3 regions of the Kitasatospora sp. NPDC049258 genome follow, and region 1 is predicted to be linked to each of the others. Evidence: riboswitches for the same ligand, from Rfam matches in the RefSeq annotation. Region 1 holds a riboswitch; each other region holds the start of a gene.

Evidence for each region. Region 1 has a riboswitch for S-adenosylmethionine ahead of AB0K43_RS27985 (aminotransferase class V-fold PLP-dependent enzyme). Riboswitches for the same ligand answer to the same signal wherever they lie in the genome.
Region 2: it holds a riboswitch for S-adenosylmethionine, as region 1 does, so the genes downstream of both, AB0K43_RS30230 (AAA family ATPase) here and AB0K43_RS27985 (aminotransferase class V-fold PLP-dependent enzyme) in region 1, are expected to answer to the same signal.
Region 3: it holds a riboswitch for S-adenosylmethionine, as region 1 does, so the genes downstream of both, thrC (threonine synthase) here and AB0K43_RS27985 (aminotransferase class V-fold PLP-dependent enzyme) in region 1, are expected to answer to the same signal.

Annotation. Positions count from the first base shown of each region.
Region 1 covers NZ_JBFAQT010000048.1:26,211-31,371, reverse strand. Annotated here, with positions in the region: gene AB0K43_RS27990 (Lrp/AsnC ligand binding domain-containing protein) at 1-238, shown strand, start outside; gene AB0K43_RS27985 (aminotransferase class V-fold PLP-dependent enzyme) at 269-1,627, opposite strand; SAM riboswitch class IV at 1,674-1,791, opposite strand; gene trpD (anthranilate phosphoribosyltransferase) at 1,900-2,976, opposite strand; gene AB0K43_RS27975 (hypothetical protein) at 3,105-3,530, opposite strand; gene AB0K43_RS27970 (heme-copper oxidase subunit III) at 3,967-4,587, shown strand; gene AB0K43_RS27965 (c-type cytochrome) at 4,744-5,161, shown strand, end outside.
Region 2 covers NZ_JBFAQT010000064.1:11,097-16,257, reverse strand. Annotated here, with positions in the region: partial or broken gene AB0K43_RS30245 (Dyp-type peroxidase) at 1-439, opposite strand, end outside; gene efeO (iron uptake system protein EfeO) at 545-1,702, opposite strand; partial or broken gene AB0K43_RS30235 (DUF2470 domain-containing protein) at 1,857-2,291, opposite strand; SAM riboswitch class IV at 2,418-2,530, shown strand; gene AB0K43_RS30230 (AAA family ATPase) at 2,788-5,161, shown strand, end outside.
Region 3 covers NZ_JBFAQT010000014.1:2,408-7,568, reverse strand. Annotated here, with positions in the region: gene groL (chaperonin GroEL) at 1-241, opposite strand, end outside; gene AB0K43_RS14365 (cold-shock protein) at 549-755, opposite strand; gene AB0K43_RS14360 (MoaD/ThiS family protein) at 1,327-1,605, opposite strand; gene thrC (threonine synthase) at 1,660-2,937, opposite strand; SAM riboswitch class I at 2,955-3,098, opposite strand; gene AB0K43_RS14350 (glucosyl-3-phosphoglycerate synthase) at 3,266-4,270, shown strand; gene AB0K43_RS14345 (trehalose-6-phosphate synthase) at 4,336-5,161, shown strand, end outside.

The sequences.
Region 1 (5,161 bases):
GATCCCCGAGATCGCCGAGGCGATCGCTTCGATCGAGGGCGTCAGCGAGGTCTACTCGGTCACCGGCAGCTACGACCTGGTGGCGATGGTCCGGGTGCGGCAGCACGAGGACCTGGCCGAGGTGATCCCCGGCCAGGTCAACAAGGTGCCGGGGGTCGAGCACACCGAGACCCAGATCGCCTTCCGCACCTACTCCCAGCACGACCTGGAGGCCGCCTTCGCGCTCGGCCTGGAGTAGCCGCGCCCGGAGCGTCCGGAGCGGCCCCGCTCAGCGGCGGGTGTCGGCGACGCAGCGGCCGCCCTCGTTGCGGTAGCTCCACCGGGCGCCGTTCGCGACCAGCTCGCGGACCGCGCCCAGGAAGCGCTCCAGGTGCTCGTCCGGGGTGCCGGCGCCGAAGCTGACCCGGATCGCGTTCAGGCTGCGCTCGCCGGGCAGCGAGGCCTCCGGCGCCCCGCATTCGGAGGGCGCGGCCTCCTCGCCGCCGAGCAGGGTCCGCACCAGCGGGTGGGCGCAGAACAGTCCGTCGCGCACCCCGATGCCGTACTCGGCGGACAGCGCGGCCGAGAAGTGCGAGCTGTTCCAGCCCTGCACCACGAAGGAGAGCACCCCGACCCGGGCGGCGTCGGTGCCGAACAGGCTGAGCACCTTCACCTCGGGGATCTCGGCCAGCCCGGCCTTGAGCCGGTCGATCAGCTCCTGCTCCCTGGCCTGCAGCGCGTCGAAGCCGGCCTCGGTGAGCGCCCGGCAGGCGGAGGCGATCGCGTAGGCGCCGATCACGTTGGGCGAGCCGGCCTCGTGCCGGGACGGGCCCTGGTGCCACTCGACGGCCACCGAGCCGTCCACCTCGCGGGCCACGGTCCGGCTGGCGCCGCCGCCGGCCAGGTACGGCTCGGCCGCGTCCAGCCAGTCGCTGCGACCGGCCAGCACCCCGGCACCGAACGGCGCGTACAGCTTGTGGCCGGAGAAGGCGATCCAGTCCACCCCCAGCTCGCGGACGGACACCCGGTGGTGCGGGGCGAGCTGGGCGGCGTCCAGCACCACCCGGGCGCCGTGCCGGTGGGCGACCTCGGTCAGCTCGGCGACCGGCCACAGCTCGCCGGTGACGTTGGAGGCACCGGTGACGCAGAACAGCCGCGGGCCCTCGGGGTGCTCGCTCAGCGCGGCCTCCAGCGCGGCGACCGCCTCGGCGGGCGAGCGCGGGGCGCGCAGGTAGCTGACGGTCAGGCCGTCCCGGCGCCAGGGCAGCAGCGAGGCGTGGTGCTCGGTCTCGAAGGCGAACACCCGGGTGCCGGCCGGCACGGCGGCGGCCAGCAGGTTGAGCGAGTCGGTGGTGGCGCGGGTGAAGACCACCTGGTCGCCCTCGCGCAGGTCGAGGAAGTCGGCCACGGTCCGCCGGCTCTGCTCGAACAGGTCGGTGGAGAGCTGGGAGAGGTAGCCGGCGCCGCGGTGCACGCTGCCGTAGTAGGGGGCGTAGGCGGCGACGTCGTCCCAGACCCGCTGCAGGGCGGGGGCGCTGGCGGCGTAGTCGAGCGCGGCGTAGGCGACCTTCTCGCCGCTGACCAGGGGCACCTGGACGTCGTGGCCGAGGACGGCGAGCGGGGCGCAGAGATCGGTCGAAACTGTCATGGGATGCACTCCTCCTGGGGTAGGACCCCGGGAGTGCGATGCCGGAAGTCCGCGCTTGCCACGCGGACGGATCGCCGAGTGGCCCGGTCCTCACCCAGGGCACCCCGCCACGGACGGAGGGTTGCCGGACAGCAAGCTGGGGCTTGTCGCTGTCACTCATGACCTGCCGTGGACTCTAGGACAGCTTCCGGAGAGTGGTCAAACACCGTTCCGGCATCCGGACGCAGCGGGGCCCGCCGGGCGGGCAGCTCGGCGGGCCCCGTCGGATCCGGTCAGTCGCGGGCGGTGGCCTCGACCCAGTGCTTGAGGGTGGCCTCGGCCGTCCCCGAGTCGATCGCCGCGGCGGTCCGCTCGATCCCGGCCGCCAGCTGCTCGGCCAGCGGCGCCCCGGTCAGCTCCAGGGCCACCAGCGCGGCCGCGGCGTTCAGCAGGACGGCGTCCCGGACCGGGCCGCGCTCGCCGGCCAGCAGCCGGCGCACCACGTTCGCGTTGTACTCGGCGTCGGCGCCGCGCAGCGCCTCCAGGCCGACCAGCTCGATGCCCACCTCGCGCGGGTCGAAGGAGCTCTCCACCACCTCGCCGTCGCGCACCAGCCAGATCCGCGAGGTGGTGGAGATGGTCAGCTCGTCCAGCCCGTCGTCGCCGCGGAAGACCAGCGCGGTGGAGCCGCGCCGGGCCAGTACGCCGGCGATCAGGCCGGCCAGCCGGGTGTCGAAGCAGCCGATGGCGTGCGCGGTCACCTTGGCCGGGTTGGTGAGCGGGCCGAGGATGTTGAAGGCGGTGGGCACGCCGAGGTCGCGGCGGGCCTGGGCGGCGTGCCGCATCGCGGGGTGGAACTTGGCCGCGAAGCAGAAGGTCAGACCGGTCTCCTCGGCCACCTCGGCCACCCGGCGGGCGCTCAGGTCGAGCCGGATGCCGAGCTTCTCCAGCACGTCGGAGGAGCCGCTGGCCGAGGAGGCGGCCCGGTTGCCGTGCTTGACCACCTTGGCGCCGGCCGCGGCCGCGACGATCGCCGACATGGTCGAGATGTTGACCGTCTTGGCCCGGTCGCCGCCGGTGCCGACGATGTCCACCGCCGGGCCGGGGATGTGCAGCGGCTCGGCGTGCGCGTACATCGCGTCGACCAGGCCGGAGACCTCCTCGACCGTCTCGCCCTTGGCCCGCAGCGCGATCATGAAACCCGCCACCTGGACCGGGGTGGCCTCGCCGGTCATGATCCGGTCCATCGCCCAGGCGGCGTCGGCCTGGGCGAGGTCCTCCCCCTTCAGCAGCATGCTCAAAACGTCCGGCCAGGTGCGGACCACCTGCGCGGGGTCGTCGCCGCCGTTCGCAGGGTGCACGTTCACCATGGCTGACTCCAGCTCTCAATCGGTACATCGCCGTCGGGTCGGAGCCAGCCTAGCGACCGGCGCGGGGCCCGCGCCGGAATCTAGGGACGGCTTCTCTCCTGGTGAGACGACCGGTGAGGGCGGCTCCGCTACCGGTGCGCCGGTGTCCGGCGGGCGACCCGCTGGCGGAGCAGGGTGGCGGCGGCCTCGGCCAGCGCCACCGGGTCGACCGGGTGGGAGACCGCGGCGTCGGCCCGGCTCCAGGCGGCCAGCCAGGCGTCCTGCGGGCGGCCGATCACCACCAGCACCGGCGGGCAGCCGTAGATCTCGTCCTTGAGCTGGCGCCCGAGGCCCAGCCCGCCGGCCGGCACCGCCTCGCCGTCCAGCACGCAGAGGTCGATCCCGCCCTTCTCCAGGGCACGCAGCACGGCCGGAGTGGTCGCGCACTCCAGGTACTCGACCTCCGGGAGATCGGCGGCGGGCCGGCGGCCGAGCGCCAGGGTGACCTGCTCGCGGGTGTTGCGGTCGTCGCTGTAGACGAGAACGGTGAGCGTCTCGTCGGTCCTGTGCGCCATGGGCCCTGCTCCCGGGTGCTCGTCCCCATTAATAGGTGTCGTGCGGGTCGGTTCGGCGCGGCCGGTGTGATCCGGACCACGTTCTCCTCCGGATGCTACTCCCGCCCACCCCTCGTGGTGAGCCCCTGACGCGATCTCGCTCAAGCCGCCGCGCGCACCACTCACCCCTGCGGGTGTACCGGCGTCACCCTCTTCGCCGTAGACCACCCGGACGGCTCTGCCGCTACACCCTCGGCGACCCCGGGCGCCGGGGGACACGCGGAGCAGACGAGTGGCCCGGCCCGCCGGAAGGGCACCGAACAACCGTCAGAAATCGGACAATGCCCAGCGAGCGGCACCCGGGGCCCGCCCGCCCGAGTCCAACGGGGCATACCGCACGCACCGGACACTCCGAGGGAGACCCCCCGACGTGAAGACGGAATAAGGGACCGACATAATGTCCGTCGTGGCGACAGCAACAGCAACAGAAACCGGACACGCGCACGGAGCGGTCAACAGGCCGAACCTGGTCAGCGTCGGAACCATTGTCTGGCTGAGCTCCGAGCTGATGTTCTTCGCGGCCCTGTTCGCGATGTACTTCACGCTCCGCTCGGTCAAGGGCGCAGAGTTCTGGACCGAGAAGGCGAGCGCCCTCAACGTCCCGTTCTCCTCGGTGAACACCACGATCCTGGTGCTCTCCTCGCTCACCTGCCAGCTCGGCGTCTTCGCCGCCGAGCGCGGTGACGTGAAGAAGCTCCGCTCGTGGTTCACCATCACCTTCGTGATGGGCGCGATCTTCATCGGTGGTCAGATCTTCGAGTACACCGAGCTGGTGAAGACGGACGGGCTCTCGCTCTCCTCCGACCCGTACGGCACGGTGTTCTACCTGACCACCGGCTTCCACGGTCTGCACGTGACGGGTGGTCTGATCGCCTTCCTGCTGGTCCTGGGACGGACGTACGCAGCCAAGCGGTTCACTCACGAGCAGGCCACCGCCGCGATCGTGGTGTCGTACTACTGGCACTTCGTCGACGTCGTGTGGATCGGCCTGTTCGCGACCATCTACCTGATCAAGTAACCAGCTGATCAGGTCGCTGGCCGCCGGCCGGAGACCGTGCCTGCCATCCGGCAAGCGCCCCACCGACCCGACCTCGCGTCCCCTTGCCCGGCCTGAGCAGCCGAGGCACCCGGACGCGGCCACCAGCCGACCAGATCCTGACACCGGGGTTATTCCGTGAAAAAGCTCTCCGCACGACGGCGCCACCCACTGGCGGCGCTGGTCGTCCTACTTCTCGCCCTGGCGGCCACCGGGGGGCTGTACGCCGCTTTCGCGCCGGCCGAGAAGGCCCAGGCCGACACCGCCGCGCAGTCCCTGCAGATCGACGAGGGCCGCAAGCTCTTCGCCGTGGGCTGCTCCTCCTGCCACGGGCTGAACGGCCAGGGCAGCTCCGACGGTCCGAGCCTGGTCGGCGTCGGTTCCGCCGCGGTCGACTTCCAGGTCGGCACCGGCCGCATGCCCGCGCAGCAGCCCGGCGCCCAGGTGCCGGCGAAGAAGAACATCTACTCGCAGGACGACATCGACAAGATGGCGGCCTTCGTGGCCTCGCTCGGCCCCGGCCCGGTGGCCCCGACCGCGGAGCAGTACACCGCGA
Region 2 (5,161 bases), on a different contig from region 1:
GAAGGAGGCGCCCTCGCCCTTGGTGCGGCCGAAGATGTCCTCCTGCTCGCCCAGCCGGGGTGTGGTCCCAGGTCCCGATGTGCATCCGGATCCGGCGCGCCACCAGGTAGGCACCGCCCGCCATCCAGTCGGGGCCGTCGGCGGGCGCGACCCGGACGTACCGGGTCAGTGCCTCGGTGTCGGTGCCGGCGATGTTGCGGGTGCCGTCCTTGAAGCCCATCAGGTTGCGCGGGGTCTGCGCCTCGGGGGTGGTGGAGGAGGTCTTGCCGAAGCCCAGCTGGGACCAGCGCACCGAGACGGTGCCGAAGCCGAGGCGGGCCAGGTCGCGGATCGCGTGGACGGCGACCTGGGGATCGTCCGCGCAGGCCTGCACGCACAGGCTCGGGCCGAAGCCGATGGTCAGGGTGAGCCGGGAGGCGGCCGCGCCGAGGGCCGCTCCGGCGCCGGCCCGGCCGAGCACGGCCCGCCGGCTCAACCCGGTGCGGGCCTCGCGCCGCTGCGCGCTCCCGGTCTCCTCGTCCTGGGGGTCCACCGGCCCGGAGCCCTATGGTGTCGGGGAGGCCGGTGCGACGGCGACGGCCAGCCGGGAGAGGGGTTCGGCGAGCGCGTTCACCGCGTCCGAGAAGGTCTTCCGCTCCGCCTCGGTGACCTGGTCGTACGGGGTGTAGGTGCCGTCCGGCTGCCGGTACTTGGCGAGCAGGGCCTGGATGTCGGCGAATTCGGTGTCCAGGGTCTGGACCAGCTGCGGATCCTTCTCGGCGACTACCGCCTTGAGCAGGTCGTACGCCTCCTTGGCGCCGTCCACGTTGGCGGCGAAGTCGGACAGGTCGGTGTGGCTGTAGCGGTCCTCCTCGCCGGTGACCTTGCCGGTGGCGACCTCGTCCAGCAACTCCTTGGCGCCGTTGGCCATGCTGGTGGCGGTGATGTCGGCGGTGCCGACCCGGGTCTGCCAGTCCTGGAGGTCGGTGACCAGCTGGTCGGCGAGGGTCCGGTCCTCGGGGGCGATGGCGCCGTTCACCCAGAGCGACTTCTCCAGGCGGTGCCAGCCGGTCCACTGCTGGCCCGCCTCGACGCCGTCCTCGCGGGTGTCGGTCTTCGGGTCGATGTCGCCGAAGCTCTCGGCCACCGGCTCGGTGCGCTCCCAGCCGGCCCGGGAGGGCGCGAACAGGGTCTGGGCCCGGGCGACGTCCCCGGCCCTGACCGCGGCGGCGAACTGCGCCACCACCGGGACGGTGGCGTCGGCCTGCTCCTGCACGTAGTGGCGGTACTGCGCGACCGCCGCGTCGAGCCGTGGGTCGGCGGCCGCCGCGGCCGCCGAGCCGCCGGTCACGGTGAGCTGCTGGCGGATGCCGTCGCCGGTCATGCCCGGCTTGCAGGCGATCTCGTACGAACCGGGCTTGATCTCCGCGGTGAGGGTGGAGCCGGTGCCGGGGCCGATGTTCTCCCGCTCGGTGACGATCTTGTCGCCGGGGGCGTAGATGTAGACCTCGGTCACCTTGGACCCGGTGTTCTTGACCTCCAGCTCGACCTGGCCGGCCCGGACGGTGCCGGTGGACACCTGGCAGGCGTCGTCGGACGCGGTGACCTTGATCGTGCCGCTGGAGCCGCCGCTCCCGCCCGAGGAGCTGGAGCACCCGGCGGTGGCGAGCAGCAGCGCGGTGAGCGGGAGGACCGAGACGGTGACGGTGCGTGCGGACGGCATGGGGCTCCCGGGTCCGACGGGGCGGCATCGGGTGGGCCCGACCCGGGCCGGCGCGGCGCCGCCATGACAGCCAAGGCTTACCTTAGTTCGCTCGGCGGTGCGCGGCCATACGGCCGGACGGGCGCGGGTTTCACCTGGACGGCCCGGCGCGTGCTCAGGCCGGCCGGCGGTTGCGGTGGGACAGTCGGCGGGCCTTGGCCAGCAGTGCGTGGATCTGCGGGCCGGCCTGGTCGGCGTCGTCCGCCGGTGTCGGGAACGGCAGCCGGACGTCGGTGCGGGCCTGCGGGTACTCCAGCCGGAGCGTGATGCCGTACCGGTCCAGTGCGAGCGGCAGCGCGCGGGTCAGCCCGGCGGCCGGGACGGTGAGGCGCAGCAGGAGCGGGACGAGCTCGGGGTGGTCGTCGAGGAGGTGGGTGAGCAGACCGGCCTCGCGGCAGGCGAGCGGGTCGGGCGCGGCCCGGTGGAGGTCGTCCAGGGTGACGTAGGCGCGGCCGTCGGTGTCCTCGACGACCGCCTGGCCGAACTCCATGCGGGTGCTCTCGGCGCCGGGGTCGTAGGGCGCTGCCAGCAGGCCGGTGACGGTGACGCGGCCGGGTCGCCGCAAGCGGCCGCCGCCTGCGAGCCTGCCCGCCGCCCCGCAAGCCGGGCCTCCCCGGGGCCGGTTGAGGGGGCGATTGGATTGACGGTGTCACCAGCGTCTTCTTAAACTCGAGTCGGCGAAGAGTGTCAGTCGAACGGCCCCGGCCGGCTGACCGGCAACCCCCACACTGCGGTGGGGTGCCCCGGGGATAAGCCAGGTGGCATGGCGTCATGCCGCAAGCGCAGGTGGGTGCCTGTAACGGGCGGGGATGGAGAAGGTCGTGGACCAGGGGGCGCTCGGGCGTCGGGCGGCAGCACTGCGGCTCGTGGCCAGGCTCGACATCGACCTGCTGCGGCGGGCCAGTTCCCTCTGTCGCTGACCGCGGTCGGCCTGCGGGGCGGTGAGGTACGCCGCCCGGTCGGCCGACACGAGCCCGGTCACGATCCGCGCGTGCACAGGAGAGCCCTGCGGCCCACCCTTCCGCGCGCCTGCCTCAGGAGTACGGATGTCTCTCGCCCCCGCACCATTCACGCTCGACCTTCCGAGCACGCTGCCCGCCGGGCGCGAGCCCGAGTACCGCCGCCTGTACGAGGCGCTGGAGCACTGCGAGGCCGGGCACGGCGCCGTGATCGCCCTGCACGGCTCGGTGGGCAGCGGCCGCAGCGAGTTGCTGTACGCCTTCGCCGACGTCGCGGCGGAGCGCGGGGCCACGGTACTGATGGGCACCGGATCCCCGCTGGAGCGCGACTTCCCGCTCGGCCTGGCCCGGCAGTTGCTGCAGAGCGCACCGCTGGATCCGGAGGAGGCCGCCACGGCGGAGGCCCTGCTCGCCCGGGGCGCCGACGAGGTGGCCCGCCACCCCGGGGTGGCGGAGGGCCTGGACGGGCGGCTCAGCCAGCCCACCCTGGAGGGGCTGTTCGGCCTGGTCCGGACGCTCGCGGGCCGCACCCCGGTGCTGATCGCGGTCGACGACCGGCAGGACGCCGACCCGCAGTCGCTGGAGTTCCTCCTCTACCTGGTCCGCCGGACCAGGAACGCGGCCGTGCTGACCGTCCTCAGCACCCGGGAGACCATGACGCCGCCGAACCCGTTCTTCGAGGTCGAGCTGGCCCGCCAGCCGCACCACCGGCAGATCAGGCTTGAGGTGCTCCCCGCCGAGCTGGTCGCGGAGCTGTTCCGGCGCCGGTTCCCCGACCCGGCGGCCGCCGGGCTGGCCGCCGAGGCGCACGAGCTGACCGGTGGAAACCCGCTGCTGGTGCACGCCTTGATGGACGATCACGAGCGGGCCGGTGCACCGGCCATCCTGACCGTCGGCGAGGGCTACCGGCGCGGGCTGATGCACTGCCTGCACCGCATCGACCCGCTCGCGCTGCGCCATGCCCGCGGCGTGGCGGTGCTGGGCCCCGGTGCCACCCCCGGCCTGCTGGCCGAACTGCTGCTGCTGCCCGCCGACTCGCTCCCGCGGGCGCTGTACCTGCTGAACGCGGCGGGGCTGTTCCGGGGCGGCGGCTTCCGCCACCCGAGCGCCGCCGGGGACCTGCTGGCCGCCATGCGGCCGGCCGAACTGGCCAGCCTGCACGAGCGGGCGGCGCAGCTGCTACGGGCGGCCGGCGCCGAGCCCCGCACGGTGGCCGGGCACGTCCGGGCGGCCGAGGGCTACCTGCGGACACCGTGGTCACCCTCTCCGGACGCCGGACCACCGGGCCCGCCGCCCACGGTGCTCCCGCCCGCCGCGCCCCGGTCCGCCGCGCCCCCGCCCGTCGTGGTCGCGCCCGTCCTGCTCCCGTCCGCCGATGACGCCCCGGCGGCCGCGGCCGTGACCCCGACCGCCGGCACGTCGCCCGAGGCCGTGACGTTCCGCTGCGTACCGTCCCTGCCCGGGACGGTGCTGGACGGCAGCGACGCGAAGCGGCACGAGCTGAAGTCGATCCGCCACCTCTTCTGGCAGGGCCGCCCGGACGAGGGACTGGCCGCCCTGGAGCGCTTCGAGGCCGCGCAGCGCAAGCTCGGCGAGCAGCGCGCCGGTGCGGGACTGCGCGGCTGGCTCGCGTACTGGTACCCGTCCCTGGCCGCGCGGACCTCGGCCCCGGCCGCCGGGCCCGGGGAGGAGGGCGGGGCCGCCGACGGCGGGCGGGACGGCGGGATGCGGCTGCTGGCCTCGCTGCTGGCCGGCACCGTCGAACCAGGTGCGGCCGTGATCCGCGCGGAGGCCATCCTGCGGGACGGACACCCGGGCGGCCGCGGCAGCACCGAGGCGCTCACCGCCGCGCTGACGGTGCTGCTCTACGCCGACCGGGCCGACCGGGCGGTGCGCTGGTACGGCCCGCCGGCGGAGCGCGCCGCGAGCCGCTGCGGCACCACCCGGCACGCCCTGCTGTCCGCGCTGCGGGCCGAGGCGGCGCTGCGCCAGGGCGATCTGCGGACGGCGGACGAGGCCGCCCGGGCGGCGTTCGCCCGGGTCGCACCGGACGCCTGGGGCGTGGCGGTGGGCCTGCCGCTGTCCACGATGGTGGCGGCCCGCACGGCCCTCGGCCGGCACCAGGACGCCGCCCGCTTCCTGGAACTGACGGTGCCCCGGGGCATGGAGCGGACTCCGGCCGGCCTGCACCACCGCTACGCGCGCGGCGGCCATCTGCTCGCCACCGGGCGGCCGCAGGAGGCGCTGGCGGAGTTCCGGGCCTGCGGCGAGACGATGGCCCGGTGGGGGCTGGACCACCTGCCCGCCATCGCACCCTGGCGGCTCGGCGCGGCCCGGGCGCAGCTCGCGCTCGGACGGCCGCAGGCCGCCGCGGCGCTGGCGGACCAGCAGCTCGCCCGGCTCGGGCCGTCGGGGCAGTCCCGGATCCGCGGGGTGGCGCTGTGGATCCGGGCCACCGCCG
Region 3 (5,161 bases), on a different contig from region 1:
CGGTCTTCTTGGCGACCTCCTTGACGAGCTCCGCGCCGATCTTCTCGTAGGGGTCCTCGAGCTCGATCTCCTTGGCGATGGAGACACCGTCGTTGGTGATCGTGGGGGCGCCCCACTTCTTCTCAAGGACGACGTTGCGGCCCTTGGGGCCAAGCGTCACCTTGACGGCGTCGGCAAGCTGGTTCATCCCGCGCTCAAGGCCGCGGCGAGCTTCCTCGTCAAACGCGATGATCTTTGCCATGTGAAGTGGTCCTCCGGGACGCGATCGACTGCATCGGACCGAAGGGTGCCCGCGACGGACGGCCCTGCGAGCGGGGGTCCTGTCCCCAACCGCTCCCGGGAGGCCTCACCGACCCGATCCGTTTGTCACTCTCGTACCGAGAGTGCTAACGCCAATGATTAGCACTCTCGGGTGGCGAGTGCAAGCCCGATCGCGGGGTGTCCCGAACATGGCGGCAGGCCCGCACGGGGTTCCCGTACGGGCCTGCTGCCGATGATCTGTGGCCGCCAGCTCGTTGACCGAACCGAGGCTCCGCAGGTCGAAGAGGTCACGCAACCAGCGCGCGGACCATGTCCGCCTGCGGACCCTTCTGCCCCTGGGAGATCTCGAACTCGACCCGCTGGCCCTCTTCGAGGGTGCGGTAGCCGTCCATCTGGATCGCGCTGTAGTGGACGAACACGTCCGCACCACCGTCGACCGCGATGAAGCCGTAGCCCTTCTCGGCGTTGAACCACTTGACGGTGCCCTGAGCCATTCCGAACTCCCCTTGTGCTGTGCTGGCCCTTCACGGACCCGCAGGGTGCGGGTCCAGAGGTCTGGAAGGCCGGCCCGGGGAACCCCCCCTGGGCGCAGCCGTGCACGCCGCAGCCACCGCACCGGGGCCCGAAAGGGCCACCGGAACGCGGGTGAATGCGTCGACCGCGGCTGAATGTATCCGGACATGCGCCCTCTGCAACAGGCCCAACTTTTGGGCAATTGCTATGAGCCCCGGGGGATATGACGGGATGAAAGCGGCACTTGTGAGCAATTGACGCCGGACATCGCGGACCAACGTCACATATCGCCGGAATAATTCTGACGGCGGCCTGACAGTTCGGCTCCGTGCCCCGGATCGCCGGTCTCAGCGAGCGGACAGCCGCTGCGTACCCGACCGGTGTGCGGGGCGGGCCACCTCGAATCGGCCTCGAATACCCCTGCGACACGCACTCTATACCCAGCCACGTGGGCAAATGTCCGACCGGAACGCCGAGAGCCGCCGTCGGGAACGGAATTTCGGCATTCCGGTCCTGACGGCGACTCAAGGCTGCTACGAGCGTCGGCCGAGGTCAGCAGCCGCCGGCCACCGCCGGGATGATCGAGACGGCCGCGCCGTCCTTGATCCCGGTCTGCAGGCCCTCGGCGAAACGCACGTCGTCGTCGTCGACGTAGACGTTGACGAAGCGGCGCAGCTGCCCGGCGTCGTCCAGGATCCGGGCCGAGATGCCCGGGTGGTTCTGCTCCAGATCCTTGATCACCTCGGCCAGGGTGGTGCCCTCGGCGGCCACCTCGGCCGAGCCGCCGGTGTAGGTGCGCAGGATGGTGGGGATGCGGACGGTGGCGCTCATGGACGTCTACTCCTTGCTGCGGGGTGGTGAGGGGGTCGGGGGCGGGGCTTCGGCTCAGGCCAGGCCGGCGGCCCGGAAGGACTCCAGGGTCGGCCGGATGGTGGCGGTCAGCCCGGCGTCGGAGACGGCGTCCAGGGTCTTCAGGCCGTCGCCGGTGTTGATCGCCACGGTCTCCTTCGCCGGGTCCAGCTGTCCGGTCTCGACCAGCTTCTTGAGCACGCCGACGGTCACGCCGCCCGCGGTCTCCGCGAAGATGCCCTCGGTGCGGGCCAGCAGCCTGATCGCGTCGACCACCTCGGCGTCGGTGACGTCCTCGACCGCGCCGCCGGTCCGCCGGGCGATGTCCAGCACGTACGGGCCGTCGGCCGGGTTGCCGATCGCCAGCGACTTGGCGATGGTGTCGGGCTTCACCGGGCGGATCACGTCGTGGCCGGCCTTGTACGCGGCCGACACCGGCGAGCAACCGGCCGCCTGGGCACCGAAGATCCGGTACGGGCGGTCCTCCACCAGGCCGAGCTTGATCAGCTCCTGCAGCCCCTTGTCGATCTTCGTGAGCTGCGAGCCCGAGGCGATCGGGATGACGATCTGCTCCGGCAGCCGCCAGCCGAGCTGCTCGCAGATCTCGTACGCCAGCGTCTTGGAGCCCTCGCCGTAGTACGGGCGCAGGTTGACGTTGACGAAGCCCCAGCCCTCGCCGGCCGGGTCGCCGATCAGCTCGGAGCAGAAGCGGTTCACATCGTCGTAGTTGCCCTCGATGCCGACCAGCTCGCCGCCGTAGACCCCGGCCATCACGACCTTGCCCTGCTCCAGGTCGTGCGGGATGAAGACGCAGGACTTGAAGCCGGCCCGGGCCGCCGCCGCACCGACCGCGCCGGCCAGGTTGCCGGTGGAGGAGCAGGACAGGGTGGTGAAGTCGAACGCGCGCGCCGCCTCGATGGCGCAGGCGACCACCCGGTCCTTGAAGGAGTGGGTCGGGTTCCCGGAGTCGTCCTTGACGTGCAGCTGCGCGGTGAAGCCCAGCTCGCGGCCGAGGTTGTCGGCCTTGACCAGCGGGGTCCAGCCGGGGTTCAGGTTCGGCTTGGACGCCACGTCGGCCGGCACCGGCAGCAGCGGGGCGTAGCGCCAGATCGAGGCCGGGCCGGCCTCGATCCGCTTGCGCAGTTCCTCGGTCTCGTACGAGCCGAAGTCGTAGGCGATCTCCAGCGGGCCGAAGCACTCGACGCAGGCGAAGCTCGGGCCGAGCGGGGTGCGGGCGCCGCACTCGCGACAGGACAGCGCGGCGGCGGGGCCGAGGTCGACGGCAGGAGCTGCGACAGGGGTAGCGGTAGCCATGATGGCGGAGGCCTCTCTCCTCATCTTCCCCGTGACGCGGGCGCGCCACAGGACGGAATTGGCACCTGTCCCGCCGGGGCCTCGACCTGACGGTCAGTTAGCCGGACGGGAAGGTTGCCGGGACTTCAACGGGCCGTTCCCTCAGTCCCTCTGGATGAGCAATGTGGCGAGCGGCGTTACAGCCGACAGCGCGTTTGTGGTCGTGCACAGCGACCCACCCCGACGTGCGAAGGTCGGATCGCATTACCAAGACTGTATCCGAAGGCCCCGGTACCACCTCATAGCGTCCGACACCCGAGACGGCGCCGCCCATCCGAGGAGCGAGATCTTGCCCGACCAGCCCCGGCCCGACGTCCTGCCCCAGGTGGCGTCCTGGCTGCGCCGCCGCTCGTGGGCGGCCGCCGACCGCCCGGTGGAGACGCTGCTGGCCGCCAAGCGCGCGGCGGGCCCGGCCGCTTCCGTGAGCGTGGTGCTGCCCGCCCTGGACGAGGAGCCGACCGTCGGCGAGATCGTGACCGCGATCCGCGTGGAACTGATGGAACGGCTGCCGCTGGTGGACGAGCTGGTGGTGGTCGACTCCGGCTCGGTGGACCGCACCGCCGAGCGGGCCGCGGCGGCCGGCGCCCGGGTGGTGCACCGGGACGACATCCTCCCCCGGCTGCCCGCCGAGCCCGGCAAGGGCGAGGTGCTCTGGCGCTCGCTGCTGGTCACCCGCGGCGAGATCGTCTGCTTCATCGACGCCGACCTGCGCGAGTTCGACCCCGCCTTCGTCACCGGGATCATCGGCCCGCTGCTCACCGATCCGGGCATCCAGCTGGTCAAGGCGATGTACGACCGGCCGCTGGAGACCGCGGGCGCGGTCGTCCCGGCCGGCGGCGGCCGGGTCACCGAGCTGGTCGCCCGCCCGCTGCTCAACCTGCACTGGCCGCAGCTGGCCGGCTTCGTCCAGCCGCTCGGCGGCGAGTACGCGGCCCGCCGGACGCTGCTGGAGCGGCTGCCCTTCCCGACCGGCTACGGGGTCGAGCTCGGCCTGCTGGTGGACGCGCTGGACACGGTCGGGCTGGACGCGCTGGCCCAGGTCGACGTCGGCGTGCGGCACCACCGCCACCAGGACGGCCAGGCCCTCGGCCGGATGGCCGCGACCATCTACCGCACCGCGCTGGAGCGCCTGGACCGCACCCACCGGCTGAAGGCCGAGGACGGCCTGCTGCACCCGCTGCTCACCCAGTTCTCCCGCGACCCCGCCACCCGCGGCTTCACCGCCCACACCCACCCGGTGCACGCCGTCGAACGCCCGCCGATGCGGACCGTCCCGGAGTACCGGGACCGGTAGCGGGTTCTCGGGCGCGCCGCGCGCTGAGTGGTTTGCACACCCGATGTCGCGGCAAGCTTGGCAGTATGGCCGATCACGCGTCCGCACGTTCGAATCAGCCCGGCGCCGCCCCGATCCTGGTGGCCTCCAACCGCGGCCCGGTGTCCTTCACCAGCGAGGACGACGGTTCGCTGACCCTGCGCAGAGGAGGTGGCGGCCTGGTCTCCGGCCTCTCCGCGATCGACGACCCGAGCGCCGTCTGGGTGTGCGCCGCCCTCGGCGAGGCCGACCGGACGGCCGCCCGGCAGTCCCCGGACGGGCGGCTGGACCTCGCCGGCTTCGAGGTCGGCGGCCAGGCCGTCCGGATGCTGGACATCGATCCCGGCACCTTCACCCGCGCCTACAACGGCGTGGCCAACTCGACCCTCTGGTTCGTCCACCACCTGCTCTACGACACCCCGGTCTCGCCCAACTTCGACGAGCGCTTCCGCCGCGAGTGGGAGTCCTACACCACCTACAACACCGCCTTCGCCGAGGCGCTGGCCACCGAGGCCGCCCCGGGCGCCGCCGTCCTGATCCAGGACTACCACCTCTCGCTCGCCCCGGCCCTGCTCCGGGCGCTGCGCCCGGACCTGCGGATCGGGCACTTCTCGCACACCCCCTGGGCCCCGCCGGAGTACTACCGGATGCTGCCGGACGACGTCGGCGCGGCCGTGCTCGCCGGGATCCTGGGCTCGGACCGGGCCGGCTTCCTGACCCGCCGCTGGGCGCTGGCCTTCGCCGACTGCTGCGCCGATCTGCTGGGCGCCGCCGTGGACCGCGAGCAGCTCGCGGTCACGTACCAGGGCCGCACCACCCGGCTCGGCGTGCACGGTCTCGGCGCCGACGCCGACTTCCTGCGCGAGCGGGCGC